DNA from 3 places in the Methylobacterium komagatae genome. Region 3 is predicted to be linked to each of the others. Evidence: predicted binding sites of a transcription regulator. Region 3 holds the regulator's gene; each other region holds the start of a gene.
What was found. Region 3 encodes PhoB, which activates phosphate uptake and scavenging genes when phosphate is short. Its sites were predicted from a motif close to TGTCATNNANCTGTCAT; they were not measured.
Positions count from the first base shown of each region.

Region 1 (10,376 bases), 960 kb from region 3:
CCGGCCGATCTGGCGGCTCGCCAGCGCGCGGTTGTTGTAGGCCGAAGCCGAATTCGGATCGAGCTGAATCGCCTTCGTGAAGTCGGCGATGGCTTCGTTGAACTGGCCTGCGCGGGCATAGGCGGCGCCGCGCGTCGTGTAGGCGGCAGCGTCATTGGGGTTGCGCTGCACGACCTCCGACAGGGAGGCGATGTTGCTCGACGTAGCCCCCGTCGTATCCGTCTCGAGGACGGCGTACTGGCGCGCACCCGCGGCGGAGCCCACGGTTTCGCAGCCCGCCAGCCCCGCAGCCGCGATCGCCGCCGCGCCGACCAGCGCGGCCTTCGAAACGAGCCCGTTGCGTTGCGTCATCGCCCCATTCTCCCGGGAGCCACCCTGTCCCGCGGTGCCCCGACCAAAACCCTGTCCGCCCCGGCGCTCAGCGACCGGTTCCGGCAATCCGCGCGCAAATTCGCGCAAGGCGGTGAATGCCCCCTTAAGCCGGGCCGCGATCACGACCGGGCGAACCTTGCAATCGTTGGAAGCGGCGGGATGTGGCGAAGGTATGGCCCGCGCCACCGCCCCGCGAAATCCGCCGCTCCGGCGACCTCGAGGGTTGACCGGTGTGGCACACCGGCCTCAGCGGCCGGTCGCGATTCAGACCTTGAGGCGGGTCACGTGGCCCATCTTGCGGCCGGGGCGCGACTCGCCCTTTCCGTAAAGGTGCAGATGCGCGCCGGGCTCGGCCAGCAGGTCGCGCCATGCATCGACCTGATCGCCGATCAGGTTCTCCATCTCGCACGGTAGGCCGCCGGTGCGGGCCGCGCTGCCAAGCGGCCAGCCGCAGACGGCGCGCACATGCTGCTCGAACTGCGAGGAGAGGGCGCCCTCAATCGTCCAGTGGCCGGAATTGTGGACGCGCGGGGCGATCTCGTTGACCACGAGGCGCTCCCCGCCCTCGCGCACGAGGAACATCTCCACTGCCAGCACGCCGACATAATCGAGCGCGTCCGCGATGCTGCGGGCGATGCGGATTGCCTCCTCGGCCGTCTCCGGCGAAACGCCCTGGGCGGGCACGCGGGTGAAGGCGAGGGTGTGGTTGCGGTGCTCGTTCTCGCAAAGGTCGAAGGCGGCGAAGCTCCCGTCCGCCGCCCGCGCGGCCACGACGGAGACCTCACGCTCGAACGGCACGAAGCCCTCGAGAATCAGCGGCGCACCGCCGAACTCGGCGAAGATCGCGTTCCGGTCGCCCTCGAAGGGTTCGCGGATCATCCGCTGGCCCTTGCCGTCGTAGCCGAAGCGCCGCGTCTTGAGCACGGCGGGCAGACCGATGACGTCCAGCGCGCGCGCGAGGTCGTCGGGGGTGTCGACCGCCTGGAACGGCGCCGTCGGGATGCCGAGGCGGTTGATGAATTCCTTCTCCGACAGCCGGTCCTGCGTGGTGGCCAGGGCGTCGGCGTTGGGGTGCAGCGGCGCGTGGCGCGCCAGCACCTCCGCGGTCGCGCGGGGGATGTTCTCGAACTCGTAGGTCACGACATCGACGGAAGCCGCGAAGGCGGCGAGCGCCGCTTCGTCGTCATAGGCGGCGCAGGTCGTGCGCGCGGCGACGTCGAAGGCCGGGCTGTCCGCGTCGGGCGCGTACACATGGACCTTGAGCCCGTGGTTCGCCGCCGCCAGGGCGATCATCCGGCCGAGTTGGCCTCCACCGACGATCCCGAGCACCGAGCCGGGGGCGATCGCACGTGTCGTCACGGTCCTTGAGTCTCCGGCCGTTCGGCCACCGAGGAAGTTTGCGCGGCGCGCCACGCGTCGAGGCGGCCCGCCAGGGCCTCGTCCGAAAGAGCGAGCACCGCCGCGGCCAGCAACGCCGCATTGACCGCACCCGCCCGGCCGATGGCCAGGGTGCCCACCGGCACGCCCGCAGGCATCTGCACGATGGAAAGAAGGCTGTCCTGACCCGAAAGGGCCTTCGATTCCACCGGCACGCCGAAAACCGGCAGGCTCGTCATGGACGCGGCCATGCCCGGCAGGTGCGCCGCCCCGCCCGCGCCCGCAATCACCACCTTGAAGCCCGCGTCACGGGCGCCCTTGGCGAAGGCTACGAGCCGGTCCGGCGTGCGGTGCGCCGAGACGATGCGGGCATCGTAGGGCACGGCCAGCGCATCGAGGGTCTGCGCGGCATGGATCATGGTCGCCCAGTCCGACTGGCTGCCCATGATGATCGCGACGGGAGGCGCCGACATGCGTGGTTCCAGCAAAAGAGGGCGCTTAACCGCGCGGATCGCGGATCGCAAGGCGTGGGATACGCGAACCCACCGCCTTCAGGCGATGATATCCGGCGTCAGCATGTCCTCGATGTAGGAAATGCGGTCGCGCAGGGTGAGCTTGCGCTTCTTCAGGCGCTGGATCTGGAGTTGGTCTCCGGCCACGCTCCGCTCCAGCGCGTCGATGGCGCTGTCGAGATCGCGATGTTCCTCGCGGAGGCGGGCCAGCTCGGACTCGAGGTCAGCCTGTCCGTTGTCACCCGACTCAGCCGCCATCACGCCCTGGGAAACCGTACACCCTTCGAAGGTCAGAAGCATGCGTCACGCCTCAGCGGGGAGCAAGCGATGGGTACAACCCTTGTGAAAGGATGCCCAGCGAAAACGCTTCGACAGGTGCGCGAACCTGTGCCAGTCTGACGGTGTCAGAACGATGACAGGAGATTCGCCTCATGTCGCTGCAGACGCATCTGAGCCAACTCGCCCGGAAGCACGAAGCCCTCGAGCGTGAGATTCAGGAGGCCATCCACAAGCCCTCGTCTAGCGACCAGCATATTGCCGAACTCAAACGCCGAAAACTTCATCTCAAGGACGAGATGAACCGGCTGCAGGCCAACGGCACCCTGCACTGACATTTCCCAGACATCGCGAAAGGCCGCGTCGTCCTCACGGGCGGCGCGGTTTTTCGTTTCGGGCGACCGGCAAGCCAATGACGGCGGCGACAGCCTGACTGCCCAAAGGGACGAGCCTCGCTTGACTCCCCCGAGCGGCCGAATCAGCTACCTTCACGCCACCGCCGGAGAGCGGGCCGCGAGGAAGCGCCGAATCGATGACGACAGCCAGCCGCTACGCTGAGACCCATGCGGCCTCCATGCGCGATCCCGAGACGTTCTGGCTCGGTGCGGCCGGGGCACTCCACTGGGACCGTGCGCCAAAGCGTGCCTTCGACCCGGGCCAGGGTCCCTACGGCCGCTGGTTTCCGGATGGACGGCTCAACGCCTGCTACAACGCCGTGGACCGGCACGCCGACAGCGACCGCCGCGACCAGAACGCCATCGTCTACGATTCGCCCGTCAGCGGCACGAAGCGCGCCATCACCTATGGCGACTTGCGCGACGAGGTCGCGACGCTCGCCGCCGTGCTGAGGGATCTCGGCGTCGGCAAGGGCGACCGCGTGGTGCTCTACATGCCGATGGTGCCCGAGGCGCTGTTCGGGATGCTTGCCTGCGCCCGGCTCGGGGCGGTGCACTCGGTGGTGTTCGGAGGCTTCGCGGCCAACGAACTCGCCAAACGCATCGAAGACGCGCAGCCGAAGGTCGTCCTCGCCGCCTCCTGCGGCATCGAGCCGAACCGCGTGGTGGCCTATAAGCCACTGCTCGACGCGGCCATCGCCGCCTCGGCGCACAAGCCCGGTGCCTGCCTGATCCTCCAGCGCCCGCAATGTGCGGCGGCGCTGACGCCGGAGCGGGACCGGGACTGGGCCGAGACCATCGCCGCCGCGAAGGCGAAGGGCGCCACGGCGGAATGCGTGAGCGTCGACGCCACCGATCCGCTCTACGTCCTGTACACTTCGGGCACGACGGGCAAGCCGAAGGGCGTCGTGCGCGACACGGGCGGCTATCTCGTGGCGCTCGCATGGTCGATGCCGAATCTCTACGGCGTCGCGCCGGGCGAGACCTATTTCTGCGCCTCCGACATCGGCTGGGTCGTCGGCCACTGCTACATCGTCTACGCGCCGCTCCTGCACGGCTGCACCTCGGTTCTCTACGAGGGCAAGCCGGTGGGCACGCCGGATGCGGGCGCCTTCTGGCGCGTGCTGGCCGAGCACAAAGTGGTGTGCCTGTTCACGGCCCCGACCGCTCTGCGCGCGATCAAGAAGGAGGATCCGCAGGGCGAGCTGGTCGGCGATTACGATCTTTCGTCCTTCCGCTCCCTGTTCCTGGCAGGCGAGCGGGCGGACCCCGATTCCGTGGCCTGGGCCGAGCGGGTTCTGGACCGGCCGGTCATCGACCATTGGTGGCAGACGGAAACGGGCTGGCCGATCGCGGGCAACCCGATCGGGCTCGGTCTCCTGCCGGTGAAGCATGGCAGCACCTGCGTGCCGATGCCGGGCTACGACGTGCGCATCCTCGACGAGGGAGGCAAGGAGGTGCCGCGCGGCACGATGGGCACCATCGCCATCCGGCTGCCCCTGCCGCCCGCCTGCCTGCCGACGCTGTGGGGCTCGGACCAGCGGATGCGGGAGAGCTACCTCTCCACCTTCCCCGGCTATTACGACACGTCGGATGCGGGCATCATTGATGATGACGGCTACATCACCGTGCTCGGACGCACCGACGACATCATCAACGTCGCCGGGCATCGGCTCTCGACGGGCGGGATGGAGGCGGTGTTGTCTGCCCATCCGGACGTCGCGGAATGCGCGGTGATCGGCATCCGCGACACCCTGAAGGGCGAGGTGCCCTGCGGTTTCGTCGTACTCAAGGCCCGTGTGTCCCGCGATCCTGCGGAGATCGAGCGCGAACTCGTCGCCAAGGTCCGTGAGGAGATCGGACCGGTGGCGGCATTCAAGCTGGCGCTCACCGTGCCGCGCCTGCCCAAGACCCGCTCGGGCAAGATCCTGCGCGCCACGATGAAGCGCATCGCCGATGATGAGCCCTGGACGATGCCGGCGACCATCGATGACGCGAGCGTCCTCGATGAGATCGGCAGCAGCCTCAAGGACCGCGGGATCGGAGGGGCCTGAGCCCTACTCGTCGCCGTCGTCGTCGCCCGGCAGGGTGATGGTGACGTCGGGCGTGGCCGCGCGTCCGATCGAGCCTGTCGACACCGGGGCGACGTCGGGGCTCGTCGGGATGGCGCCCGCGCCGATGGCGATCATCCCGGCCATGGCGCGCTCCTTTTCAGGAATGCGCGGATCGCGAGAGATCATCTCGGCCTCGCGTTGCAGGCGCAGATTGCATGCGCGCGACGGCAACCCGCCCTGGGGGGTGCAGGCATCGTGCCGGGCGCAGGCCGCGTCGAGGGCGTCGATCGGCGGCAGCGGAGCGTTGTTGCCCGGCCCGCAATAGTTTCCGTGGATCAGCATCTTCGGGCCACCGAAGGCGGCGGGCTGCGCCTGGGACGCACCGGCGAAGGCGGCGCAACCGGCGACGAAGATGATCGGGGCGGCAAGTCTGGTGAGAATCATGGTCGGGACCTCGGGCGATCTCGCCCCCTCAGGCGGCTCGCTTCGGCCGCCGCATTGCGGCGACGAGGGCAAAACGGAAGGTCGTGGGGTGGGGTTCCCCACCGGATGGGGCGGGTTCCGCTTGGCCGCACCCCATACCCGCCCCAGATTGTCCCCGTACCGGAGGCCCCGATGACCGCACGCCTGTTCGAGACACTGACCCTGGATTCCCTCACGCTGGAGAACCGGATCCTCATTGCGCCGATGTGCCAATACTCGGCGCGCGATGGGGAAGCGACCGACTGGCACATGATGCATCTCGGGCAGCTCGCCATGTCGGGCGCGGGCCTGCTGACGCTGGAGGCCACCGCCATCTCACCGGAGGCCCGCATCACCGCCTGGGATCTCGGCCTCTACAATGACGGTTGCGAGCGAGCCCTGGCCCGCGTGCTCGGCGCGGTGCGGGAATACGCGCCGATCCCGGTCTGCATCCAGATCGCCCATGCCGGGCGCAAGGCGTCGAGCGATGCCCCCTGGGCGGGCGGCAAACAGATCCCGCCGGAGCACCCCTATGGCTGGCGCACGGAAGCGCCGTCGGCCGTGGCCCATGGCGAGGGAGAGGTGCCGCCACACGCCCTCGGCGACGCCGATCTGAAGCGGGTGCGCGAGGAGTTCGTCACCACGGCCAAGCGCGCGGTGCGCCTCGGCATCGAGGCGGTGGAGTTGCATGCCGCGCACGGCTACCTGCTCCATCAGTTCCTCTCACCCATCGCCAATAAGCGTACCGATTCCTACGGCGGCAGCCTCGCCAACCGCATGCGCTTCCCCATGGAAGTCTACGACGCGGTCCGGCAGGTCGTCCCGTCCGGCTCGCCGGTCTGGCTGCGCGTCTCGGCCACGGACTGGGTCGAGGAGGGCTGGGACATCGAGGAGACGGTCGAACTCGCGCGGATGCTCAAGCAGGCGGGCTCGCCAGCGATCCACGTCTCCACGGGCGGCGTCTCGCCCAAGCAATCGATCAAGCTCGGGCCGGGCTATCAGGTGCCCTATGCCGAGCGGATCAAGGCCGAGACCGGCCTTGTTACCATCGCCGTCGGGCTGATCACCGAGCCGCGCCAAGCGGAGGACATCCTTGCCGAGGGCAAGGCGGATGCGATCTCGCTCGCCCGCGCCATGCTCTACAACCCACGCTGGCCCTGGCACGCGGCGGCGGAACTCGGCGCGCGGGTGCATGCCCCCAAGCAATACTGGCGCTCGCAGCCGCACCACCTGAAGGACCTGTTCAAGGACACGTCCTTCGGCCAGCGGTAGCCTACTTCGCCACCGCTCCGATCAGCGGCCCGAGGGGGCGTCCGATATCGGAGCGGTTGAGGTTCGGCGCGTAGAGGCTCGACACCGAGCCATCGAGGAACAGGGCGTTGCGGCAGCCCAGATCGTCCCGGAACAGGCGGGCGAAGGCGCCGAAGCTCACCGGTCGCTCGGAAATGGCGAAGACCGCCACATGCCCGCCATCGCGGGTGCCGACGCCGTTGCGGATCTTCTGCGACGGCCCATCGGCGGAAATCTTCGGGTGGATGTGCCCGTCGATCACCAGCATCGGCCCCGATTGCGTCGCGAAATCCGGCTTGAGCCGGGCCTTGGCGTAATGCCCGGTATCGAGCACCCCGGCGCGATCCCCCTTCACATAGAAGACGCCGTTCGGCTTCAGGTGGAAGTTACCCGGCCCATCCGCTGTCGAGAGCGAATGCAACTCGCGCCCGTCCTCGACATAGAGCCCGACCGGCGCCTGATCCTTGTCGTACATGCCGCCATTCATGGCGAAGGAGAGTTTCGGCCCCTGCGCCTCGGCGAGAGCCGAAAGGGACGCGTAGGCCTGCCCGTCCGGGCGGCGCCAGAACAGCTTCAGGCTGCGCCGCCGCAGATCGATGGTGCAGACCGTGAAGCTTTCCCCCTGCGCCTCGACGGCCCTGCAGGGCTCGGCGGAATCCGGGGCGGCCCGGGCCGCCGGAGAGATGGCGATGACGAAGGCGGCCGCACCGGCCCAGCGGGAGAGGATCGAACGCATCATCACCTCGGCACCATCGTCTTTCTGCCGTTCTGGTCGCGCCCTGTGCTTTCGAAAAATGGCGGGAATGGCGCAAGATGCTCCCAGCTTGGTCTCACGCTGCACGAGACCGTGACCGCCTGACGCGCAGCCAGCACGAACCCTTTCCCGGCTCATACGTTTCGCCTGTGATGGGGCATCGTTCAGTTTGGAGACGTGAGATGAAGGGTGCAGTGCTCGGTTCTGCGCTTCTTGCGGCTGGCGCCCTGGCGCTCGCGCCAGTCAGCGCCGAGGCCCGCGGCTTCGGCGGGTTTCATGGCGGCGGCTTCCACGGTGGTGGCTTCGGCGGATTCCACGGTGGCGGCTTCCGCGGCGCGGGCTTCCGGGGCGCAGGCTTCGGTGGCGGCTGGCGCGGCGGTTACGGCGGTTGGCGCGGCGGCGGCTACGGCTATCGCGGCGGCTATGGCCGCGGCATCGGCCTGGGTCTCGCCGGCTTCGGCGTCGGCCTCGCGGCGGGCAGCCTCTATGGCGGCTACGGCTATGGCTATCCCGGTTACGGCTACGGCGGCTATGGCGGCTACGGCTACGCCCCGGTCGGCTATTACGGCGGTGGCTACGGCTACGGCGGCGAGTGCGTGACCGTTCCGCGCGTGCGTTGGACCCCCTACGGCTATCGCCGCGTACTGGTCGAGCGCTGCTACTGAGGCCGGGTTTCCGGTCGCGACGACAAGGGGCTGCCCGCGAGGGCGGCCCTTTTGTTGCGGAAGTGCGCAAGCAAGCGTTGCACAGGGCGCACGACCGGGCCGATACTCCCCAAAAAGGGGAGTGAATCATGGATACAACCGGCGGACGGGGTGCAGCGACGCCCGATGCGGTCGAGATTCGCGATGCGAGTCTGACGGCCTTCTACCGGTCCATGACGACGCCGGAGCGGCACACCTTCTGGGCCTGCGCGGCGGGCTGGTGCCTCGATGGCATGGACTTCATGATCTACCCGCTGGTGATCGGCACGATCATCGCGCTGTGGAAGGTCGACCCCGGCACGGCGGGCCTCGCTGCCACCGTGACCCTGCTGGCCTCGGCGCTGGGCGGCTGGATCGCGGGCTTCATGGCCGACCGCATCGGCCGGGTTCTGACCCTGCAAATCACCATCCTGTGGTTCTCGTTCTTCTCTCTCGTCTGCGCCTTCGTGCAGAACTTCGAGCAATTGCTCGTGGCCCGCGCGCTGCTCGGCCTCGGCTTCGGCGGCGAATGGGCGGCGGGCGCCGTGCTGATCGGCGAGACGATCCGCGCCGAGTACCGGGGCCGGGCGGTGGGCTCGGTGCAATCCGGCTGGGCCATCGGCTGGGGGCTCGCCGTGCTGTCGCAGGCGATCCTGTTCTCAGCGCTGCCCCCCGAGACTGCGTGGCGATGGATGTTCGCCGTGGGCGCGCTGCCCGCGCTCCTCGTCTTCTATCTGCGCCGCCACGTGAAGGAGCCCGAGGTCGCCGCCCGCACCCGCGCTGCCGCCGCCGCGACCGGCGACCGGCCGAAGCTGTGGGAGATCTTTTCTGGCCCGATCCTCGGCACAACCATCCTCGCCTCGCTGGCGGCGGCGGGTTGCCAGGGCGGCTACTACGCCATCACGACCTGGGTGCCGCGCTTCCTGACCACCGAGCGTCACCTCTCCATCGTCTCCTCGACGGGTTACCTTGCCGCGCTGATCATCGGCTCGTTCACGGGCTACCTCGTCGGCGCGTGGCTGGCCGACAAGCTCGGGCGGCGTCCGCTCTTCTTGATCTTTTCCGTCGGCGCCATCGCGGTCATCATCGCCTACACGCAATTGCCGCTTTCGAACGGCGTGCTCTGGGTGCTCGGCTTCCCCCTCGGCTTCTTCGCCTCGGGCTATTTCTCAGGCATGGGCGCCTTCCTCACCGAACTCTACCCCACCCGTCTGCGCGGCTCGGGGCAGGGCTTCTGCTACAATTTCGGACGCGGCATCGGCGCCCTGTTCCCCGCCCTCGTCGGCTACCTGTCCGAGCGGGTCGGGCTCGCCAGCGCCATCGCCCTGTTCGCGGTCATCGCCTACGGGCTGTTCTTCATCGCGGCCTTCGCCCTGCCCGAGACGCGGGGCCGCGTCCTGCACGCGGATACCTGAGCATGAGCCAGATCCGCGACTGCCCCGCTCCCGATCCGCATCCCGGCGGCCCGACGCGCTACGCGGTGCCGCCGGGCGCGGTCGATACCCACGCCCACGTCATCGGCCTTCCACCCGCCTATCCCATCGTCTCGGAGCGGAGCTACACCCCGCCCGAGGCCCCCGCCGAGCGCTATCTCGCCATGCTCGACGCCACGGGCATGGCCCACGGCGTCCTCGTGCAGGTGAGCGTCCATGGCACCGACAACCGCCTGATGGTCGAGACGCTGCGGGCGAACCGGCAGCGCCTGCGCGGCATCGCGGTCATCCCGCTGGGCTTGCCCGAGCGCGACCTCATCGCCCTGAAGGAAGCGGGCGTCATGGGGCTGAGGCTCAACGTGCTGTTCGGCGGCGGTGTCGGGCTCGACCAGTTGGAGAATTACGGCGCGCTCGCCCGCGAGATGGGCTGGCACCTGCAATTCCTGCTCGATGCCCGCCACCTGCCGGAGATGGCGGGCGCGATGGCGCGGCTGCCGGTGCCCCTGGTCTTCGACCATATGGGCCACATGCCGGCCTCGGCCAGCGTGGCGCATCGAGGCTTCCAGACCTTGCTCGGGCTGGTGAGGGATGGCGCCTACGTGAAGCTCTCGGGCGCCTTCCGCGTCTCGACCGAGGGGCCACCCTACACGGACACGATCCCCTTCGCCCGCGCCCTCAACGAGGCCGCGCCGGAACGCTGCCTCTGGGGCTCGGACTGGCCGCATGTCGCCGCCTGGGACGGGCCGCCGAAGATCACGGGGCTCCTCG
Region 1 covers NZ_JBHSWN010000001.1:3,465,394-3,475,769, forward strand. Annotated here, with positions in the region: gene ACFQE0_RS17285 (tetratricopeptide repeat protein) at 1-351, opposite strand, end outside; gene ACFQE0_RS17290 (5-(carboxyamino)imidazole ribonucleotide synthase) at 637-1,731, opposite strand; gene purE (5-(carboxyamino)imidazole ribonucleotide mutase) at 1,728-2,222, opposite strand; gene ACFQE0_RS17300 (YdcH family protein) at 2,301-2,519, opposite strand; gene ACFQE0_RS17305 (YdcH family protein) at 2,693-2,872, shown strand; gene ACFQE0_RS17310 (propionyl-CoA synthetase) at 3,070-4,986, shown strand; gene ACFQE0_RS17315 (hypothetical protein) at 4,990-5,430, opposite strand; gene ACFQE0_RS17320 (NADH:flavin oxidoreductase/NADH oxidase) at 5,602-6,720, shown strand; gene ACFQE0_RS17325 (phosphodiester glycosidase family protein) at 6,722-7,477, opposite strand; gene ACFQE0_RS17330 (hypothetical protein) at 7,675-8,157, shown strand; gene ACFQE0_RS17335 (MFS transporter) at 8,286-9,590, shown strand; gene ACFQE0_RS17340 (amidohydrolase family protein) at 9,593-10,376, shown strand, end outside.
Region 1: a site for PhoB is predicted at 2,663-2,679, ahead of ACFQE0_RS17305 (YdcH family protein). Genes of this name have one in related genera too.

Region 2 (10,376 bases), 1.0 Mb from region 3:
ATTCCCGCTCCAGCACGAAATGCGTGGCGGCGATATCTTCCACGGGACGCCCGCTCACCTCCGCAACGCGCACGATGTCCGGCGCCGAGACCAGGGCCGGCAGGCTGGCGAGGCGCCGGGCACGGGCCGGGGCCATGCCGCGGCCGGTCAGTTCGGCCTCCCGCGTCTCCACCTCGGCGCGGGCCGCCTCGCTCAGCACCTGCGGCAGGGCCGCCTCGACCGCCGCGACGCCATCGCGGTAGCGGGCGACAATCGGTGCAAGACCGCCGGACAGGTCGAGATTGCGGATGAACCACACGATGCGGTTCGCCAGAAGCTCCTGCACCTCGGCATAGAGGTCGAGTTGAGCCTGCCCGCCGATCCGGCCGCTCAGCCCGTCGATGGCGAGGTTCAGATCCATCAAGCCGAACGCGTCGCGGGTCGCCGCATACGCCTTGGCGATAATCGCGGCGTCGGCCCCGGTCCCGTCCACGAGGCGCGTCACCAGCGACGGACCGCCCCGATTGACGATGATGTTGGCGAGCGCCGTCGCGATGATCTCGCGGCGCAGGCGGTGGCCCTTGATCGAGTCGGGGAAGCGCTCGCGCAGTTCCTTCGGGAAGTAACGTTGCAACTCGCGATCGAAATATGGATCGTTCGGTACGGCGCTCGACAGGATGGCGTCATGGAGCGACAGCTTCGCATAGGCGAGAAGCACCGCGAATTCCGGCCGGGTCAGGCCCTCGCCGCGTCGCATCCGCTCGACGAGGGTCGCGTCGTCGGGTAGGTATTCGACCGCACGGTCGAGGCGGCCCTCAGCCTCCAGCGCCTGCATCGTCCGCATGGCGAAGCCGGTTTCCCCGAGCCCGCCTCGCTCGGCCAAGGACAGGCTCAGCGTCTGCAACTCGTTGTTGCGTAGAACGAGATGCCCGACCTCCTCCGTCATGTCGGCGAGCAGCGCATTGCGCGCGTCGTAGGAAAGGCGCCCGTCCCGCTCCGGCCCCATCAGGGCGATCTTGATGTTCACCTCCACGTCCGAGGTGTTCACGCCCGCCGAATTGTCGATGGCGTCGGTGTTCAGCCGCACGCCAGCGCGGGCCGCCTCGATGCGCCCCCGTTGCGTGAGGCCGAGATTCGCGCCCTCTCCGATGACCTTCGCGCGCAGATCCAGACCGGTGATGCGGATGGCGTCGTTGGCTCGGTCGCCCGCGTCGTCGTCGGTCTCGGTGGTGGCGCGAATATACGTGCCGATGCCGCCGAACCAGAGCAGGTCCGCGGGCGCCTTCAGGATCGCCTGCATCACCTCGGCGGGCGTCGCCTGCGCCTGATCGAAGCCGAGGGCAGCGCGAGCCTCTGGCGAAAGCGCGATGGTCTTCAGGCTGCGCGAGAACACCCCGCCGCCGGTCGAGATGAGCGAGCGGTCGTAATCGGCCCAGGACGAGCGGCCGAGGGAGAACAGACGCTCCCGCTCCACGAAGCTCCGTGCGGCATCGGGGTTCGGATCGAGGAAGATGTCGCGATGGTCGAAGGCCGCGACAAGGCGGATGCTGCGCGAGAGCAGCATTCCGTTGCCGAACACGTCACCCGACATGTCGCCTACGCCGACGACGGTGAAGGGGTCGGACTGGGTGTCGATGTCCATCTCGCGGAAGTGGCGCTTCACTGCCTCCCAGGCGCCGCGAGCGGTGATGCCCATGCCCTTGTGATCGTAGCCCTGGCTTCCGCCGGACGCGAAGGCATCGCCGAGCCAATGGCCCTTCTCGATGGAGATGGCGTTGGCGATGTCGGAGAAGGTCGCGGTACCCTTGTCGGCGGCGACGACGAGATAGGCGTCGTCGGGATCCTGCCGCACGGTGTTCGGCGGCGGCACGATTTCGCCGTCCACGATGTTGTCGGTGAGTTCAAGCAGCGTGCGGATGAAGATCCGGTAGCTTTCGGTGCCCTCGGCCATCCACGCCGCCCGGTCGGAGGCGGGCGGTAGGCGCTTCGGGAAGAAGCCGCCCTTGGCGCCGACAGGAACGATCACCGCGTTCTTCACCTGCTGCGCTTTCACGAGGCCCAGGATCTCGGTGCGGAAATCCTCCGGCCTATCCGACCAGCGCAGGCCACCGCGCGCCACGTAGCCGAAGCGCAGGTGCACACCCTCCACGCGGGGCGAATAGACGAAGATTTCGAACAGCGGCCGGGGCAGGGGCATCCCCGAAACCTTGGCGCAGGCGAACTTGAAGCTGATCGTACCGCGCGGGGCGCCCGCCTCGTCGCTCTGGAAGAAGTTCGTGCGGATTGCCGCTTCGATCAGGTTCACGAAGCGGCGCAGGATGCGGTCGTCATCGAGACTCGTGACCTCGGACAGGGCCACCTCGATCCTGGCGCGGCATTCGGCTTGCGCCTCGTCGCGATCCCCCGTCACGGCGGGGTCGAACCGGGCCTTGAACAGCGCCACCAATTCGCGGGCGATCCCGCCATGTCGTGCCAGGGTGCTGGCGATGTAATCCTGGCCGTATCGGATGCGCAGCTGACGAAGGTAGCGGCCAAGCGCCCGGAGAAGCGCCGCCTCCCGCCACGGTAACTCGGCCTCGACGATGAGGCGGTTATAGCCGTCCGATTCCGCCCGGTCGTCGGCGATGGCGAGCATCGCCGCCTCGAGCGGCACTTCCAGCGCCGCGACGTCGATCGCAGCACCCGTGGCGCGTTCGATCAGCATGTCGTGGAGCCAGACCCGCTCGGCCTCGCCCGAGCCGGGCACCTGGACGCGGTAGGTCCGTTCGTTGATCACCCGGAAGCCGAGATTTTCTAGACCCGGCACACGATCCGACAGGGCGATGGCCGTCCCGCGGGAGAAGACCTTCAGGCGGATCTGCGCTGGCGGATCGGTATCGCGGCGGCCGATGGAGACGGCGCGGGGATTATCCTCACCGAGGGATTCGAGGATCGCGATGTCGGCGACCGCCGCCTCGGGCAGGAAGTTTTCGCGGTAGGCGGCGGAAAACGCCTCGGCGTAGCGAGCGGCGAGATTGCGCGCACGGGCGCCGGGGACGCCGTCGGAAAGCGCCGTGCGAAGCCCGTCGGCCCAGGTGCGGACGATCCCTGCGATGCCGGCTTCGAGCGCCGCCGGGTCGCGTTCCTGCAACGCCTCATCGGATAGGCCGATGATGTAGTGGGTGCGGGCCAGCGGCCCTTCCGGGAAATCCGGCTGCGCGACGGAGAGCCGCCCGCCATAGCTCTCGGCCAGATAGGCCCCGATCCGCGCCCGGATGCGCGAATCGTAGCGGTCCTTCGGCACGTAGACGAGCAGCGAGACGAAGCGTCCGAACCGGTCCGGCCGGGACAGCACGCGGATGCGCGGCCTGTCCGCGAGATCGACGATGCCGAGCGCGAAGCGGGTCAGCCGGTCTATGTCGATCTGGAACAGATCGTCTCGGGGGTAGGTCTCCAGCACGGCGAGAAGGGAGCGCCCGGCATGGCTCGTCGGGTCGAGCCCCGCGCGGTCCAAGACCGCCTCGACCTTGCGGCGGATCACCGGCACCTCGCGAGCGGGACTCGCATAGGCGGCGGCGGTGAACAGTCCGACGATGCGAATCTCACCGGACAGGCGGCCCTCCGGCGAGAACAGCTTCACCCCGACATAGTCGAGATGGTCAGACCGGCGGACGCGGGACCGGGCGCTGGCCTTGGTGATGATGAGCGCCTGCGGCTCTTCGAGGAAGGCCAGGATCTCCGGCGTGTAATCCACGAGGCTGCCGCCCCGGCGAAGCACCGCCGTTCCGGGATCGCGCAGCACGCCGAGGCTGGAGCCGGGCACAAGCGGATGCTGCTCTCCCTGAATGCCGTGCTCCTGCATGCCGAGCAGGGTGAAATGGCCGTCGCCCAGCCAGTTCAGGAAAGCGCGGGCTTCTGCCGTCTCCGCCTCGGGGAGCGGGGAGGGCGTGCGTCCGACGCTCTCGGCCAAGGAAGCGAGCCGGGCGCGCATCGCGTCGTGGTCGGCAGCGGCATAGGCCACGTCACGGTGAACCTCGACGAGGTTCGCTTCCAGGAACTTGCGCGCCTCACCCTCAAGCCGGTCGAGATGGATGTGCAGCAGGCTCTCACGGGCCAGCGCGCCCTGCGCGTCGGCGGTCGTCTCGCCGACGACGCGCATCAATGCGCCGTTGCCATCGCGCTCGACGCCGAGGATCGGGTGGGCGACGAGGTAGGGGGTGAGCCCTTGGGCGGTCAGGGCCGCAAGGGTCGAATCGAGCAGGAAGGGGCGGTTGTCGTTGACGATGTCGATGACCGTCAGGTCCCGCATACGACCCTCGCGCATCAGCGACAGGTCGGACATTCGCAGCCGCGCGGCATCGCCGGGACTGCGCGGCGTCGAGAGAAAGTCCCGCGCGCGGCCCGCCATCTCCGCAAGGGCCTCGGCTGGGTAGGGTGTCAGATCCTCCGGCGGGACCCGGCCGAACAGGTCGCGCACGAAGCCGCCGGGACCGCCCTGGCCCGCCACAAGATCCGCCGCCGCGTCGATCAACCCGCTTCGGGCGCTGCGCTCCTCGCGCGAGGAGAGGGCGGTCGCGGTCTCGAGGGTCATGCACATCTCCCGTACCGGGTGGCTGGCCGCGAAGCGTTAGCAGAGCCCTTGCGCGAGTCGATGACGGTGGCCCGACGACGGGGAGTCGAACGCACGCATCCGTCACCCGCTTGCCCGAACACAAATAGGTGCATATACACGCAAATATGAGCGAGGCATTTGCCAATGAGCGAGAGGTCTGCACCTGCGGTGCATTGCGGCGGGCGGCCCGCACTGTGACCTCGCTGTACGATCAGGCCCTCAAGCCTACGGGTTTGAGGGTGACGCAATTCGCCATCCTCAAAATTCTCGATCGTTGCGGGACGCTGCCCGTCACGCGCCTTGCCGCAGAAGCCTCGTTGGAGCGCACCACCATGGCGCGCAACCTTGATCCGTTGGAGCGTCGCGGCCTCGTGTGTGTCGGCGCGGACGAGGCAGACGCGCGAAGCCGCCTCGTCGAATTGACTGATGCCGGGCGTGCGACCTTGTCCGAAGCCATGCCCCATTGGCGCAGTGCACAGGACAGGATTTCGCGGCGGGTCGATCCCGGCTCGGTGCGGGCGCTGGCCAGCGCCTTGAGCGCCGAGTAACCGCAGAGGCTCTGGAGACCCGAAGCGATGCCCCTTTCCGCTCAAACGCGCCCCGCGCCGCGTTTTCATTATGCCTGGGTCGTCGCAGCGGTGACCTTCGTGGTCCTGCTGGTCGGAGCCGGCGTGCGTGCAACGCCGGGCGTGCTGATCGTGCCGTGGGAGAAGGAATTCGGGTGGAGCGCGGCGACGATCGGCATCGCCATCGCTATCAACATCTTCCTCTACGGGATGATCGGCCCCTTCGCGGTAGCGATCATTGAGCGGTTCGGCCTGCGTGCCTCGGTCTGCGGGGCGCTCATCGTCCTCGCCATCGGCACCAGCGCCACCAGCATGATGCAGACGCCATGGCAGATGATGCTGCTGTGGGGCATCGTGGTCGGCTCCGGTTCCGGCATGGTCGCCAACGTCCTGGGTGCGACCGTAGCCGGGCGCTGGTTTGGCGAGCGCCGAGGCCTCGTCATCGGCCTGCTGACGGCCAGCAGCGCCACGGGCCAGCTGGTGTTCCTGCCGCTCCTCGCGCGGCTGTCGACCGATTACGGCTGGCGGACGGTATCCTTCACGGTGGCCGGGGCGACCCTCGTCCTGTTGCCTCTTGTCTTCCTTCTCTTGCGGGATCGCCCGTCCGATCTTGGCCTGCCGCGCTATGGCGAGACGCAAGTTCAGCCGAAGCCCGTCCTCACTGAGAACCCGGCCAAGCGCGCCCTGCGCGGCCTCGGCATGGGCTTGCGCTCCAAGGATTTCTGGCTGTTGGGAGGCACATTCTTCATCTGTGGCGCCTCGACCAACGGCTTGGTCGGCACCCACCTGATTCCCGCCTGCTTCGACCACGGCATCCCGGAGGTCACTGCCGCCGGTCTGCTGGCGCTGATGGGTGTGTGCGATCTCATCGGCACCACGGCCTCGGGCTGGCTCACTGACCGGTTCGACTCGCGCAAGCTCCTGGCGTGGTACTATTCGCTACGCGGCCTCTCGCTGATCTTCCTGCCCTACTCCTTCGATCTCAGCTTCTACGGCCTGTCGCTGTTCGCCGTCTTTTACGGGCTCGATTGGATCGCGACCGTGCCGCCCACGGTGAACCTCGCGGGCAAGGCGTTCGGTGAGGAGAATGCGGCACTGATGTTTGGCTGGATCGCCGCCATGCATCAGATCGGTGCCGCCTCGGCGGCGTGGCTCGCAGGCGTCGCCCGAACTGGCAGCGGCACCTATTACGAAGCCTTCGTGGCGGCGGGCATCCTCTGCCTCGTGGCAGCGATGATGGCGATGTTCGTCGGAAAGCGCCCGGAAGCCGAAGCCGGAATGCGTCCGCTGCCAGCCTGAACTGCGGCTGACGCGGAGCAGTTGGGCGTTACAAGGACGGTGGCCGATACGCTTCGCCACCGGCCCCCACGCTCCGCGAGTCTAGTTTTGTCTGATGCCCTTCCGACCGTGAAGGCCGCCGATACGAGCCGCGCCTGGCATGGGCCCGGCTTCACGGAATTCGTCGCCATCGTCGCGCTGATGATGGCGGTGACGGCGATCTCCATCGATAACCTGCTTCCAGCCTTTCCGGCCATCGAAGCACGCTTCGCCGTATCCGATCCGAACCGGCTGCAGCTTCTCGTTTATGTCTACATGCTCGGTTTCGGACCGGCGCAGATCATCTATGGGCCGCTCTCGGATGCGCTGGGGCGGCGTCCGGTGCTGCTCGCGAGCCTCGGTGTCTACGTGGCGGGCTGCGTCCTGGCGATGCTGGCGCCGAGCTTCGGCTGGCTACTCGCGGCGCGGGTGATCCAGGGGATGGGCGCTGCGGGCGGACGCGTGCTCTCGACCGCCATCGTGAGAGACCGCTTCGCCGGGCGTGAGATGGCGAGCGTCATGTCGCTCATCATGATGGTCTTCCTCATCATTCCCATGATCGCCCCGGCCATCGGCGGGGCGATGCTGGCCTTTGGCTCGTGGGTCTACGTCTTCGTCTCGATGCTGATCCTCGCCTTCATTCTCACGGCGTGGTTCGGCTGGCGGATGCCGGAGACGCTGCACCCGGAATACCGGCGCCCGCTCTCCCTGAAGGCGACGGCCTCGGCCGTACGGCTCACCCTCTCGACCCGCGTCGCCGTAGGCTACGCGACGGCCCTCGGGCTGCTGACCGGGTGCATTATGGGCTATGTCGGCTCGGCGCAGCAGGTGTTCGATACCGGCTTGTACCAACTTGGCCCGCTATTTCCTCTGGCCTTCGGGCTGGTGGCTGGGGCAATGGGCGCGGCGACGCTCATCAACTCCCGCGCGGTTCGCCGCTTCGGCATGCGCCGCCTGTCGCAAGCGGGAACCCTGGCCTTCACCTTGGTCGGGGTGTTGCAGGTGGTGATCGGTCTTGCCTTCGGCGGGCATCCGCCTCTGGCGCTGTTCCTGGGCGTGCTGGCGATGAACCAGTTCCTGATCAGCTTCGCCATGCCGAACTTCAACGCGCTGGCGCTCGAACCGCTGGGTTCGGTCGCGGGTACCGCTTCGTCGTTCCTCGGCTGCTACACGACGATTCTCGGCGCAGGTTGCGGCTTCCTGATCGGCCACGCTTTCGACGGAACTGTCCTGCCCATCGGCATCGGCTATGCCGTCCTCGGCGGGCTGACGCTGCTGGTCGTGGTCTGGACGGAGCGCGGGCGGATGTTCGGGCTCTGATCATCCACTTGATTTACGGTTGCGCTTAACGGGCCGTTCAAACGAAGTCGCGAGTCTGACGGGATCGCCGCCCGCCTCGGACAAACGCCATGATCGCCCGCGCCCACGATGCCACCCTGCTCGCCGCGCGCCTGTTTCTAGCGGCGGCTCTGCTACCGACTGGCATCGCCCGCGCGCTGAATGTGTCGGGCTTCGCCCTGACGCTGGCGAGCGAGGGCGTGCCCTTCCCGAACGCGGTGGCGACCACGGCCGTCGTGGTGCAGGTGTTCGGGCCGCTGGCGATGATCCTGGGCGTGCTGCCACGCATCACGGGCGTCGCGCTCGGCCTGTTCGCTGCTGCGACAGCCTGCGTGCTTCATTCCTTCTGGCAATTGAGCGGCCCGGCCATGGTGGCCGAGCGAACCCTCATGCTCGCCGATCTCGGCCTCGCGGGCGGTTACCTGCTTTATGCCGTCACGGGGCCCGGCGGCTGGAGCTGGCAGGGCTGGCGTCTTGGAGGGGCCGCGCCACGCGCGAAGCCCGCCGCGAAGGGCAGCGCCAAGTCCGGTGGCGGACGCCGAGCCCCGCAGGCCCGCGCGGCCTGACGGTCAATTGCGGCCATGCGAGACGTTCGACGGGCTCGCCGCAATCCGCCGTCCCGACACTTCGGCGCCTGCCTCGGGTGAGAGGGCACGGAACGGAAAGACCGACAGGGCGGAAATCGCGGCGACGATCAGGAAGGCGGGTCCGAAATCAGCCGCCTCGATCGCCGTCCGCCCGTGGGCGGCTGCCGCCCCTCCAGAGCCAGCGCGCCGAAGGTGACGCCGAGGCTCAGCGAGAGTTGCTGCGCCACGCTGGCGAAGCTCGTGGCGGCGCTCATCTGGCGCTTGTCGAGATCGGCGTAGGCGATGGCGTTCACGCAGGTGAACTGAACCGAGCGGCAGCATCCGCCCACGAACAGAGCCGCCAGCATGATGAGATGGGGTGTGTGCTCCGTGAAAAGCCCGTTCACGGCCAGGAAGCCCGACGCCAGCAGCGCGTTCATCACCATCACGCGGCGGAAGCCGAAGCGGCGCAGGATGGCGGGCGCCATGGTCTTCACGAACATCGCCCCGGCCGCCGCGGCGAAGGTGATGAGACCCGAGCGTAGGGGATCGAGCCCGAAGCCGATCTGCAACATCAGCGGAAGCAGGAAGGGGATCGCGCCCGTGCCGATGCGGAACAGGCTGCCGCCGGTCACCGCCGCGCGGAAGGTCGGGTAGCGCAACAGATCCAACCGCACGACCGGGTGATCCACCCGCCGGGAATGCCGGAAGTAGGAGGGCAGCAGGATCAGAGCTGCGACGAAGCACCCCCAGGTGACGGAAGCCGGCAGCAGATGCCGTCCGAGCGATGCGAGCCCGAGCATCAGCGACGCGAGCCCCGCGCCCAGCAGGACGAAACCTAGCACGTCGAGGGGAGGGCGCTCCTCCTCACGCAGATCCTCGAAGTAGAGCGTCGCCAGGATAAATCCGACGATGCCAATCGGCACGTTGATGAAGAAGATCCACCGCCAATCGAGCCAGGTGGTGATGAAACCGCCGAGCGGCGGCCCGATCACCGGGCCGACCATGGCCGGAAGGGTCAGATAGGAGAGGGCGGTGACGAGTTGCGCCTTGGGCGCAGAACGCAGGACCACAAGGCGCCCGACCGGCACCATCATCGCCCCGCCCATACCTTGCAGGAAGCGCGCCGCCACGAAGGAGCCGAGCCCATTCGCCGCCGCGCAGGCGAGCGACCCGGCCAGGAACACGCAGAGCGCGGCCCGGAACACGGTGCGGGCGCCGAACCGGTCGGCCGCCCAGCCACTCACCGGAATGAAGATCGCCAAGCTGACCAGATAGGAGGTCAGGGCCAGTTTCAGGGCGATCGGGTCCTCGTGAAGGCTCGCCGCGATGCTCGGCAAGGCGGTCGCGATCACCGTGGAATCGGTGTTCTCCATAAACAAGGCGGTCGCCACGGTGAGCGGGACGATCCGGGTGGAGAGTTTGGAGGAGGCAGGCATCGGACGGGAGACGCACAAATCCAATGTGGGTTGCGGCCTTTCTCACTGCGGCGTTTCACGATTGTATCCGCGAAGCCACAGACACCGACCGGCGAGAGGGCAGCCGGAGCTTGGCCGCTATCCTCACAAGGCTGTGAGGGCTAAGCTTCGCCGAAGGACTGGGATGTATCCGGTCCGGCCCGCGTGACGGGCGCTCCATTGCGAGCGATACCTTTGAGAGAGCGGATGCTGTTCAGCCGGCCCGACCGTCGCGCCCTGTCTCGCCTGTTGGCTGCAACGGCCCTGCTGAGCGGGGTCGCGGCCTGCGGAACCGTCGTGCTCAACAGCACCGGTTCGCTGACCCGTTACGACCGCCTGGAGCGTTCAACCTCCACCGCGACCGAGGCCCGGCTGTTCATCGACCGGCCCGCCGTGGAGCGTGCGCGCACCGTGCGCATCATCCCGACCGCCTTCCCGGCGAATGTCGAAGGCTCAGCGCCGCTTACGGCAGCCGACCGTCGCCTCATCGCCAACAACGCAGACCGGGCGCTCTGCTACGATCTCTCGCTCAAGTACGACGTGGTGACGAGCCGCGACGCGG
Region 2 covers NZ_JBHSWN010000001.1:5,461,173-5,471,548, reverse strand. Annotated here, with positions in the region: gene ACFQE0_RS27115 (NAD-glutamate dehydrogenase) at 1-4,549, opposite strand, end outside; gene ACFQE0_RS27110 (MarR family winged helix-turn-helix transcriptional regulator) at 4,696-5,118, shown strand; gene ACFQE0_RS27105 (MFS transporter) at 5,146-6,435, shown strand; gene ACFQE0_RS27100 (multidrug effflux MFS transporter) at 6,619-7,773, shown strand; gene ACFQE0_RS27095 (DoxX family protein) at 7,863-8,357, shown strand; partial or broken gene ACFQE0_RS27090 (DHA2 family efflux MFS transporter permease subunit) at 8,361-9,796, opposite strand; gene ACFQE0_RS27085 (DUF3313 domain-containing protein) at 10,022-10,376, shown strand, end outside.
Region 2: a site for PhoB is predicted at 4,610-4,626, ahead of ACFQE0_RS27115 (NAD-glutamate dehydrogenase). Genes of this name have one in related genera too.

Region 3 (10,376 bases):
CCTGGGCAGCGTTGCGAAAGAATCGCAGCCCTGTCCGTCACATGCCCCACTCTTGGCCCGATTTTGCGCAGGCCCCTGTGACAGATCGAGCAGGCGCGCTAACAGGACGACCATGCTCGAAGGTCTGCCTCCCCACCGACCGACTCACATCCTGCGCCTCGACACCGACGAGAAGTCGGCGCGGGCCATGACCGACCTGCTCGGCGAGATGTTCGATCCGACCGAGACGGCGGTCGCGGCCTTCGAGGACGCAGACGGCAAGACGTGGCGGCTCGAAGCCTATTTCGCCGACGAGCCGGACGAGGCCTTCATCCGCGAACTGATCCGGCCGGTGATCGGCCCGCAGGCCGACGAGGCCGAGTTCCGCACCATCGCCGAGCAGGATTGGGTGCGCGCGTCCCTGGAAGGGCTGAAGCCCGTGCGCGCGGGCCGCTTCCTGATCCATGGCGCCCACGACCGGGAGGTACGGCGGACGAACGATCTCGCCATCGAGATCGAAGCCGCGCTCGCCTTCGGCACCGGCCATCACGGCACCACCCTCGGCTGCCTGCGCGCCCTGGTGGCCGAGCGCAAGCGCCGCCGCCCGCGCCATGTGCTCGATGTCGGCACCGGCACGGGCATCCTCGCCTTCGCCGCCGCCAAGGACCTGCGCCAGCCGGTGGTGGCGGGCGATCTCGATGTCGAGGCGGTGATCACCGCGCGGGAGAATGCCCGGCTGAACGGGCTGGGACCATGGCTGAAGCTCTACCATGCAGCCGGAACCCGGCACCGGATGGCCGACCGCAGCCGCCATTTCGATCTCGTCTTCGCCAACATCCTCGCCAAGCCCCTGCGAATGCTCGCCCCGAGCCTGTCCCGGGTCGTGGCCGAGGGCGGTACGCTCGTCCTGTCGGGCCTGATCGAGCGGGACGTGCCGGGCGTGCTCTCGGCCTATCGCCATCAGGGCTTCGCGCTCTCGAAGCGCGGAGTGATCGAGGGGTGGGTGCATCTCGTCCTGCGCCGGGGCGGCGCGGCGCCGCGGAGACGTTGAACCCCCGGCGAGGCCCCTCATCTCAAGGGACATGACCGACTCTCCCGCCGCCGAGACCCCCGATCCGATCGCCGAGGGCGCCCGTGCCCGCACCCATGGCCGCCCGAAGGATGCCTGCCCCTATCCGGCGGAATCGCGCGAGCGGGTCGAATGGCTCGAAGGCTATGACGGGATACCCGCCGCTCGGGTGCCCGACGCGTCCTGACCTCCGTTGCCCGAGGGTGGCCCCGGGCGATAGGTTCGCGCCATGACCGAGCCCCGCCGCCGCTTCCAGACCTTCGACGATCCTGGCCACCGCAAGGGGCCCGAGCGGATCGCCGCCCTCCGCGCTGCCCTGCGCGAGGCGGGGGTGGACGGCTTCGTCGTCCCCCGCGCCGACGAGCATCAATCGGAATACGTCCCCGACAATGCCGAGCGGCTCGCGTGGCTCACCGGCTTCACGGGCTCGGCCGGCACGGCGGTGATCCTCGCCGACAGCGCCGCGCTGGTCGTCGATGGGCGCTACACCCTCCAGGCGCCCGCGCAGGTCGATACCGGCCTGATCACCGTCGTGCCTCTCGCGGAGAGCAATGCCGAGGCGTGGATCGCCGAGCATCTCGGCCGGGACCGGGTGCTCGGTTACGATCCGTGGCTGCACACGCCGGACGGTGTCGCCCGCCTGGAACGGGCCGCGTCCAAGGCTGGGGGCACCCTGCGCGCCTTGGCCGAGAACCCGGTCGATTCCTGCTGGGCGGGCCGCCCGAAGCCCCCCGCCGGACGAGTCGTGATCCAGCCCGAGGCCCTGGCCGGGGAATCGGCGGCGGACAAGCTCGCGCGGGTGCGAGCGGCGCTCGTCGCCGATTCCTGCGACGCCCTGGTGATCTCGGACCCGCACAACCTCGCTTGGGCCTTCAACCTGCGCGGCGGCGATATCGGCCACACCCCCCTGGCGCTGGGCTACGCGATCCTGCCCCGAGAGGGCCGGGCGCGGCTCTATCTCGTCTCGGGCGAGATCGACCCGGCCTTGCGCGCGGCGCTCGAACCCGTCGCCGAGATCGGCCCCCGCCTCGACCTCGATGAGGGGATCGCCGCCCTTTCAGGGGCTCGCGTGCGCCTCGACGGGGCGACGGGGGCGGTCGCCCTGAAGGAGCGCGTGGAGTCCTCGGGCGGCACGGTCGATGTCGGCAAGGACCCGATCACCGCCATGAAGGCGGTCAAGAACGGGGCCGAGATCGCGGGCACCCGCGCCGCCCACCTGCGCGACGGGGCGAGCGTCGTGCGCTTCCTGGCCTGGCTCGACGGCGCGGCGGCCTCGGGCGACCTCACCGAGATCGCCGCCGTGGAGGCGCTGGAGGATTTCCGCGCGGCGGGCGGCGACCTGCGCGACGTGTCTTTCCCGACCATTTCCGGCTCGGGCCCGAACGGCGCCATCGTCCATTACCGGGTGACGCGGGACACCGACCGCGCGGTGGGCGCAGGCGAGTTGTTCCTCGTCGATTCCGGCGCGCAATATCCCGATGGCACCACCGACATCACCCGGACGCTTGCCATCGGCGAACCGACCCCCGAGATGCGGGACCGCTATACTCGCGTGCTGCAGGGCCATGTCGCCATCTCCCGCGCGATGTTCCCCAAGGGCACGACCGGCGCGCAGATCGATGCGCTGGCCCGTCTCCCCCTGTGGCGGGCCGGGCTCGATTTCGACCACGGCACCGGCCACGGCGTCGGCGCCTTCCTTTCCGTGCACGAGGGGCCGCAGCGCATCGCCAAGACCGGCACCGTGGCGTTGGAGCCGGGCATGATCCTCTCGAACGAGCCCGGCTATTACGCAGCCGGACGCTACGGCATCCGCATCGAGAACCTCGTCCTCGTGGAGCCGCGCGCGGTGGAGGGCGGGGAGCGGCCGGTCTTCGGCTTCGAGACCCTGACCCTCGTTCCCTACGATCGCCGTCTCATCGAACCGGCCCTGCTCGATGCGAGCGAGCGCGCCTGGATCGACGCCTACCACGCGCGGGTGCGCGAGGCGCTGGCGCCGCTCCTCAACGCGCCGACGCGGGACTGGCTGGAGACGGCGACGGCCCCGCTCGACGCATGATGCGGCCCCAATCCGGCGTGAAGAGTCTCGCATGATCGCCCGCCTTCTCCTGCTCCTCGCCTGCCTGGGCTTCGCTCCGGGTCTCGGTCCGTCCCAGGCTCAGGGCCTGCGTCCGCCCGCCGATCTCGTGCGGGCGAGCCTCGCGGCGGAGCCGCAGGCGGTGGCGGGTGGCACGCCCTTCACCCTTGCCGTCACGATGAAGCTGAAGCCCGGCTGGCACGTCTATTGGCGCAATCCGGGTGATTCCGGCCTGCCGCCGGAGATCACGTGGACCTTGCCCGCCGGGTTCGGCACCGGGGGCATCCGCTGGCCCGCGCCGCACCGCATTCCGATCGCGACGCTGATGAACTACGGCTACGAGGGCGAGGTGACGCTCCTCGTGCCGGTCTCGCCGCCGCCGAGCCTCGATCCGGCCGAACCGGTGCGGCTCGCGGGCAAGCTGACCTATCTCGTCTGCGAGACCGAGTGCATTCCGGGCTCGGCCGACCTCAGCCTGACCCTGCCGGTGGGCAAGGCGACGCCCGATCCGGCCAACGCCGCCCTGTTCGCCCGCGCGCGGGCCGCCCTGCCGGTCGCACCGGTCTGGCCACAGCGTCTCTCCCGCGAAGGCGACAGGATCCGCCTGGACTTCGCCGCGAGCGGGCTGAAGCCGGATTCGATCAAATCCGCCGCCTACTTCCCCTATGCCGAGACGGCGATCGACAACGCCGCCGAGCAGACGCTGAGCGTCGATGACCAGGGGCTGCACCTCACCCTGACGCGGGGGGACGACAAGACCTTCCCCGGCTCCCTGCCCGGCGTGCTGACGGTGGGTGAAGAGACCGGCAACGGCGTCGTGCGCCTCGCCTTCGCCTATGGCGACGAGCCTGCGACCACGCTGTCCGCGAACGCTCCCGCATCCTCCGGCGCCCCGTCCTACCCGGCGGACCAGCCGACGCTCTTGGCTTCGATCGGCCTCGCGCTGCTCGGCGGGCTGATCCTTAACCTGATGCCCTGCGTCTTCCCGGTCCTGTCGATCAAGGTGCTCGGCCTCGTCCGCCAGTCGGGCGAGAGCCTCGGGCGCGTGAGGCTCCACGGCCTCGCCTACACGGCGGGCGTGCTCGCGAGCTTCCTCGGCCTCGCCGGGCTGCTGATCGGCCTGAAGGGCGGCGGGGCGAGCCTCGGTTGGGGCTTCCAGTTGCAATCGGCGCCGGTCGTGGCCGGTCTCGCCTACCTCCTTGTCGCGGTGGGTTTGAGCCTGTCGGGGGTGTTCTCCCTCGGCGGCCGATTCGCCGGGATCGGCGACGGCCTGACCCGCCGGGCCGGACTCTCGGGCTCGTTCTTCACCGGGGTGCTCGCGACGCTCGTCGCCACCCCGTGTACTGCGCCCTTCATGGGCGCGGCGGTGGGCTTCGCGCTGACGCAGGGGCCCGCCGTGGCGCTGGCGGTGTTCGCCGCCCTGGGTCTCGGCCTCTCGCTGCCCTTCCTGGCCCTGACCCTGTGGCCCGGCGCCGTGCGGATCCTTCCCCGCCCCGGCGCGTGGATGGAGACGCTGAAGCAGGCGCTCGCCTTCCCGGTCTATGCCACGGCGGCGTGGCTGATCTGGGTGCTGGCGCAGCAGGTCGATGCGCGCGGCCTGTTCGCAGCGCTCATCGGCGTCGTGCTCGTGGGCTTCGCGGCCTGGGCCTGGGAGCGCAGCCGCAACGCGACGCCCGTCGGGGAGCGCATCTTCCAGGGTTTGGCAGGCCTCGCGGTCATCGCCGTGGTGACTTTGGGCTTCGGCCTGTCGCAGCAGCCTGCACTGTCAACGGCGCAAGCCGCGTCCGAGGGCACCGAACCTTTCAGCCGGACGCGGCTCGATGCCTTGCGCGACGCGCGGCACCCGGTCTTCGTGAACCTGACGGCGGCGTGGTGCATCACCTGCGCCGTCAACGAAACCACCTCGCTGTCGCGGCCGTCCGTGCAGGCGGCGATGCGGGCCAAGGGCGTCACCTACCTGAAGGGCGATTGGACCAACCAGAACCCGGAGATCACCCGTTTGCTCGAGGATTACGGCCGCAGCGGCGTGCCGCTCTACCTGCTCTACACGCAGGGCGAGCCGCAGGTGCTGCCGCAGATCCTGACGGAGGGCACGGTGCTGGAAGCCCTGTCCGCCATTCCCGACCGCACGGCCGCGGTCCGGTAGATCACGCTTCGAGGGAGAAGGTCTCGTCGAAGGCGTAGCCCGAGCCGCGCACGGTGCGGATTGGGTCGGTCTGGCGCGGCCCGTTGAGCGCCTTGCGCAGGCGGCCGACATGCACGTCCACGGTGCGCTCGTCGATATAGACGTCGTGGCCCCAGACGCCGTCGAGCAATTGCTCGCGGGAGAAGACCCGGCCGGGGCTGAGCATCAGGAATTCGAGTAGCCGGAACTCGGTCGGCCCGAGATGGAGTTCGGTGCCGCCGCGCCGGACGCGATGACCGCTGCGGTCGAGCTCGATATCGCCCGCCGCCAGCCGGTCTGCGACATGGGCGGGCTTGGCACGGCGAAGAAGGGCGCGCACCCGCGCCAGCAATTCCGGCACCGAGAACGGCTTGACGATGTAATCGTCCGCGCCGGTGCCGAGGCCACGCACCCGGTCGCCCTCCTCGCCCCTGGCGGTGAGCATGATGACCGGCAGCCGCTCGGTCTCGCGCCGCGCCCGGATGCGGCGGCAGAGTTCGATGCCCGACAGGCCCGGCAGCATCCAGTCGAGCAGCACGAGATCGGGGGTGCGCTCGGCGAGCAGCAACTCGGCGTCGTCGCCCCGCGCGGCGGAATCGACGCTGAAGCCCTCCGCCTCCAGGTTGTACCGCAGGAGGGTGGTGAGCGCCTCTTCGTCCTCGACGATCAGGACACGCATGGCCGGTGGTCCATTCCACGCCGGATGCCCCCGGCCGAAGGCGACCGAGGGGTCCAGGCAACGCTGTTACGCCGCGCGGCCTTCCTGAGCGGGGACCGCGCCGTCGATGGGTCGGGTCTCGCCGGGCCTGAGAGCCTCTCACGAAACTCCCGCTAAGCCGTCGAGGCCAGGGGGAGAACTCCCGGTGAACGGGAGTTTTGTGAGGAGCTCTTAGGCGCCCGGCACGACCGTCGTGTAGTTCGAGGCGTCGTTCTTCGGGCGCTCGCCCATGAAGATCTCGCCGGTCTGGAGATAATGGATGGTCTCGGCGATGTTGGTGGTGTGATCGCCGATGCGCTCCACGTTCTTGGCGCAGAACAGAAGATGCGTGCAGAACGAGATGTTGCGCGGATCCTCCATCATGTAGGTCAGGAGCTCGCGAAACAGGGAATTGTACAGGGCGTCGATCTCGCCGTCCCGTTCCCATACGTCGTGGGCGGCCTTGATGTCACGGCTCGCATAGGCGTCCAGCACGTCCTTGAGCTGCCCCTCGGCGAGGTCGCTCATGTGGCGCACGCCGAGCACGATCTTCTGCGCGGGCGACTGGTCGGCGATGGCGGTGACGCGCTTGGCGACGTTCTTGGCGAGGTCGCCGATGCGCTCGAGATCGCCCGAGACGCGGATGGCCGAGATGGTCTCGCGCAGGTCCACCGCCATGGGCTGGCGGCGGGCGATGAGCAGGACCGCCTTTTCCTCGATCTCGCGCTGAAGCGTGTCGAGGCGCTTGTCGGCCAGGATTACCGCCTGGGCGAGGTTCTCGTCCTTGCGGGCGAGGGCGAGGGTCGCCTCGCCGGTCATCTTCTCGGCGACGCCGCCCATCTCCGAGATCGACCGGCGCAGGTCCTCTAGGTCCGTGTCGTAGGACGTGACGATATGGCCGGGCATGGCGAGACCTCCGCGAATCCTGATCTGTGGCTCAGCCGAAGCGGCCGGTGATGTAGTCCTGCGTGCGGCGCTCGGTGGGGTTCATGAAGATCTTGTTGGTCTGGTCGAACTCGACCAGTTCGCCGAGATACATGAAGGCCGTGTACTGCGAGATGCGGGCCGCCTGCTGCATGTTGTGCGTGACGATCACGATGGTGAACTCATCGCGCAGCTGCTCCATCAGCTCCTCGATGCGGCCGGTCGAGATCGGGTCGAGGGCCGAGGTCGGCTCGTCGAACAGGATCACCTCCGGACGCTGCGCCACGGTGCGGGCGATGCAGAGGCGCTGCTGCTGGCCGCCGGAGAGGCCGGTGCCGGGCTGCTTGAGCTTGTCCTTCACCTCGTCCCAGAGGGCGGACTTGCGCAGGGATTCCTCGACGCGGACGTCGAGCTCCGCCTTGGGCAGCTTCTCGTAGAGGCGCAGGCCGAAGGCGACATTGTCGTAGATCGACATCGGGAACGGCGTCGGCTTCTGGAACACCATGCCGATGCGCGAGCGCAGCTCGTTCAGGTCGACGTTCGAATCGAGCACGTTGCGCCCGTCGAGCAGGATCTGCCCCTCGGCGCGCTGCTCTGGATAGAGGCTGTAGATGCGGTTGAAGCACCGCAGCAGGGTCGACTTTCCGCAGCCCGAGGGGCCGATCAGCGCCGTCACCTGCCGGTCGTAGAAGTCGAGATTGACGTTCTTCAGGCCGTGGAACGACCCGTAGTAGAAGTTCAGGTCCTTCACGGCGATGCGGACGGCCCGGCCGGCGGCAGGGGCGTTGTGGCCCATGGCACCTGTCGGCCTTGCGGAGGCGGCGTTCATCGTCATGTCCTCGTGGTGGGGTCGTACGTCACGCGGGGTCAGCGGGAACGCTGGGGCTTGATCACGATGCGGGCGACGATCGACAGGGCCAGGATGGTCCCGGTGATCAGGAGGGCGCCGGCCCAGGCGAGGCCCTGCCAGTTCGGATAGGGCGACAGCGCGAACTGGTAGATCATCACCGGAAGGTTCGCGACGCCGCCCATGAGGTTGGCCGAGAACCAGGAGTTGTTGTTGAGCGCCGTGAACAGGAGCGGCGCGGTCTCGCCCGCGATGCGGGCCAGCGCCAGGATGATGCCCGTCACGATGCCGGCCGAGGCGGCCTTCCACGTCACGCTGGTGATGACGACGGAGGGGGCGCGCCGAGCGCCGCGCCGGCCTCGCGCAGGGTGCCCGGCACGAGCCGCAGCATGTCCTCGGTGGTGCGGACGATCACCGGCACCGCGATGATCGCCAGCGCCACGCCGCCGGCCCAGCCGGAATAGGTCCCCATCGGCCGCACCATCAGGGTGTAGACGAACAGACCGATCAGGATGGACGGCGCCGAGAGCAGGATGTCGTTGAGAAAGCGGATCAGGTCCGCGAGCTTCGAGTTCCGCCCGTATTCCGCAAGATAAGTGCCCGCCATCACGCCGATCGGCGTCGCGACCACGATGCCGATCGTGGTGAGCACGAGGCTGCCCAGGATCGCGTTGGCGATGCCGCCTCCCTCCGAGCCGGGCCCGGGGGTCGGCTGCGTGAACAGGGACGGGCTGAAGCCCTGGACGCCCTGGACGATCAGCATCAGCAGGATCGAGCCGAGGACGATCGCCCCGACCACCGTGGCCACGAGGCAGGAGACCCGCAGGATCCGGTCCGCTACCCGGCGGCCGGGCCGGACGCGGCTGGCGCGCTGTGGCGCCGGAGCCGTCACGAGGGGATTGGTCGCGTCCATGGCGATGGTCTCCTCAGGCGGCCCGAACGCGGCGGGTCAGCAGCCGCGCAATGATCAGCACGATGAAGGTGATGATGAAGAGGATGCAGCCGAGCGCCATCAGCGCGTTGAGCTGAAGCCCGTCCGCCTCGTTGAACTCGTTGGCGATCCGCGAGGCGATGGTGGACGAGGGATCGAAGATCGAGGCCGAGAGCCGGTTGGCGTTGCCGACCACGAAGGTCACCGCCATGGTCTCGCCGAGCGCGCGGCCGAGGCCGAGCATGATGGCTCCGATGATCGAGACCGCGGCCTGCGGCACGAGCACGTGGCGCACGACCTCCCAGGTGGTGCAGCCGATGCCGTAGGCGCTCTCGCGCAGGACCGTGGGGATCTGCTCGAGCATGTCGCGGGCGATCGAGGCGATGAACGGCACGATCATGATCGCCAGGATGATGCCGGCGGTGAAGATGCCGACGCCCGAGGGAACGCGGGCGTAGAGCAGCGTGCCGATGATCGGCATGCCCTCGACGAGGTTCGAGACCGGGATCTGCACGAAGCGCGCGAAGAGCGGCGCGAACACGAACAGGCCCCACATGCCGTAGATGATGCTGGGGACGGCCGCGAGCAGCTCGATCGTCATCGCGACGGGCTTGCGCGCCCAGCCGGGGCAGAGCTGCGTGAGAAAGATCGCGATGCCCAGCGAGACCGGAACGCCGATCAGCAGGGCGAGGATCGCCGAGGCGACCGTGCCGATGACGGCGACGAGGGCGCCGTATTGCTCGGTGCCGATATTCCAGGCGCTCGAGGTGAGGAAGCCGAAGCCGAATTCGCGGAAGGCGGGCCAGCCGCCGTAGATGATCGAGCCAAGGATCCCGGCGAGAACCAGCAGCACCAGCATGGCGGCGCCGTAGGAGGAAGCACGGAACAGCGCGTCGAGCCCCCGGCTCGGCCCCTTGCGCGGGGCGGCGCGCGTCTCGGCGCTGGCAAGGGACTGCGTCAAGGCGGACATCCGCGATTCTCTGAAGGTGATGGACTGTTATCGCGGCGGTGCCCGCGATGCGAGGGAGGAGGCGTGTCGCCCCCTCCCGGCCCGGATCACGTATCCCGGATCACATTCCGAAGACGGGCTTGCCGTCCTTGCCCTTGATGGTCTTCCACTCGTCGTGGATCAGGCCGACGACGTTGTCCGGCAGCGGGACGTAGTCGAGGTCCGAGGCGAGCTTGTCGCCGTTCTTGTAGGCCCAGTCGAAGAACTTCAGCACCTCGGTGGCCTTCGCCGAGTCGGCCGGCTCCTTGTAGACGAGGATAAAGGTCGCGGCCGTGATCGGCCAGGACCCGGCGCCCGCCTGATTGGTGAGCGAGATGCCGAAGCCCGGAGCGGCTTTCCAGTCGGCGCTGGCGGCAGCGGCCTGGAACGCCTTGTCGGTCGGCTCGGGGAACTGGCCGTCCTTGTTCTGGATCAGCGTGTAGGCGAGCTTGTTCTGCTTGGCGTAGGCGGACTCGACGTAGCCGATCGAGTTCGGGACCTGCTTCACGGTGGCGGTGACGCCCTCGTTGCCCTTGCCGCCCTGGCCGACGGGCCAGGAGATGGTGGTGGCGGCGCCGAATTCCTTCTTCCAGGTCTCGGAGGCCTGGGAGAGGTAGGTCGTGAAGATGTTGGTCGTGCCCGAGGCGTCCGAGCGGTAGACCGGGGTCACGTTCGCGTCGGGAAGCTTCACGCCCTCGTTCAG
Region 3 covers NZ_JBHSWN010000001.1:4,429,810-4,440,185, reverse strand. Annotated here, with positions in the region: gene ACFQE0_RS22035 (50S ribosomal protein L11 methyltransferase) at 113-1,030, shown strand; gene ACFQE0_RS22030 (ribosome modulation factor) at 1,062-1,235, shown strand; gene ACFQE0_RS22025 (M24 family metallopeptidase) at 1,278-3,104, shown strand; gene ACFQE0_RS22020 (protein-disulfide reductase DsbD family protein) at 3,136-5,268, shown strand; gene phoB (phosphate regulon transcriptional regulator PhoB) at 5,270-5,965, opposite strand; gene phoU (phosphate signaling complex protein PhoU) at 6,176-6,889, opposite strand; gene pstB (phosphate ABC transporter ATP-binding protein PstB) at 6,921-7,703, opposite strand; partial or broken gene pstA (phosphate ABC transporter permease PstA) at 7,775-8,667, opposite strand; gene pstC (phosphate ABC transporter permease subunit PstC) at 8,681-9,655, opposite strand; gene pstS (phosphate ABC transporter substrate-binding protein PstS) at 9,756-10,376, opposite strand, start outside.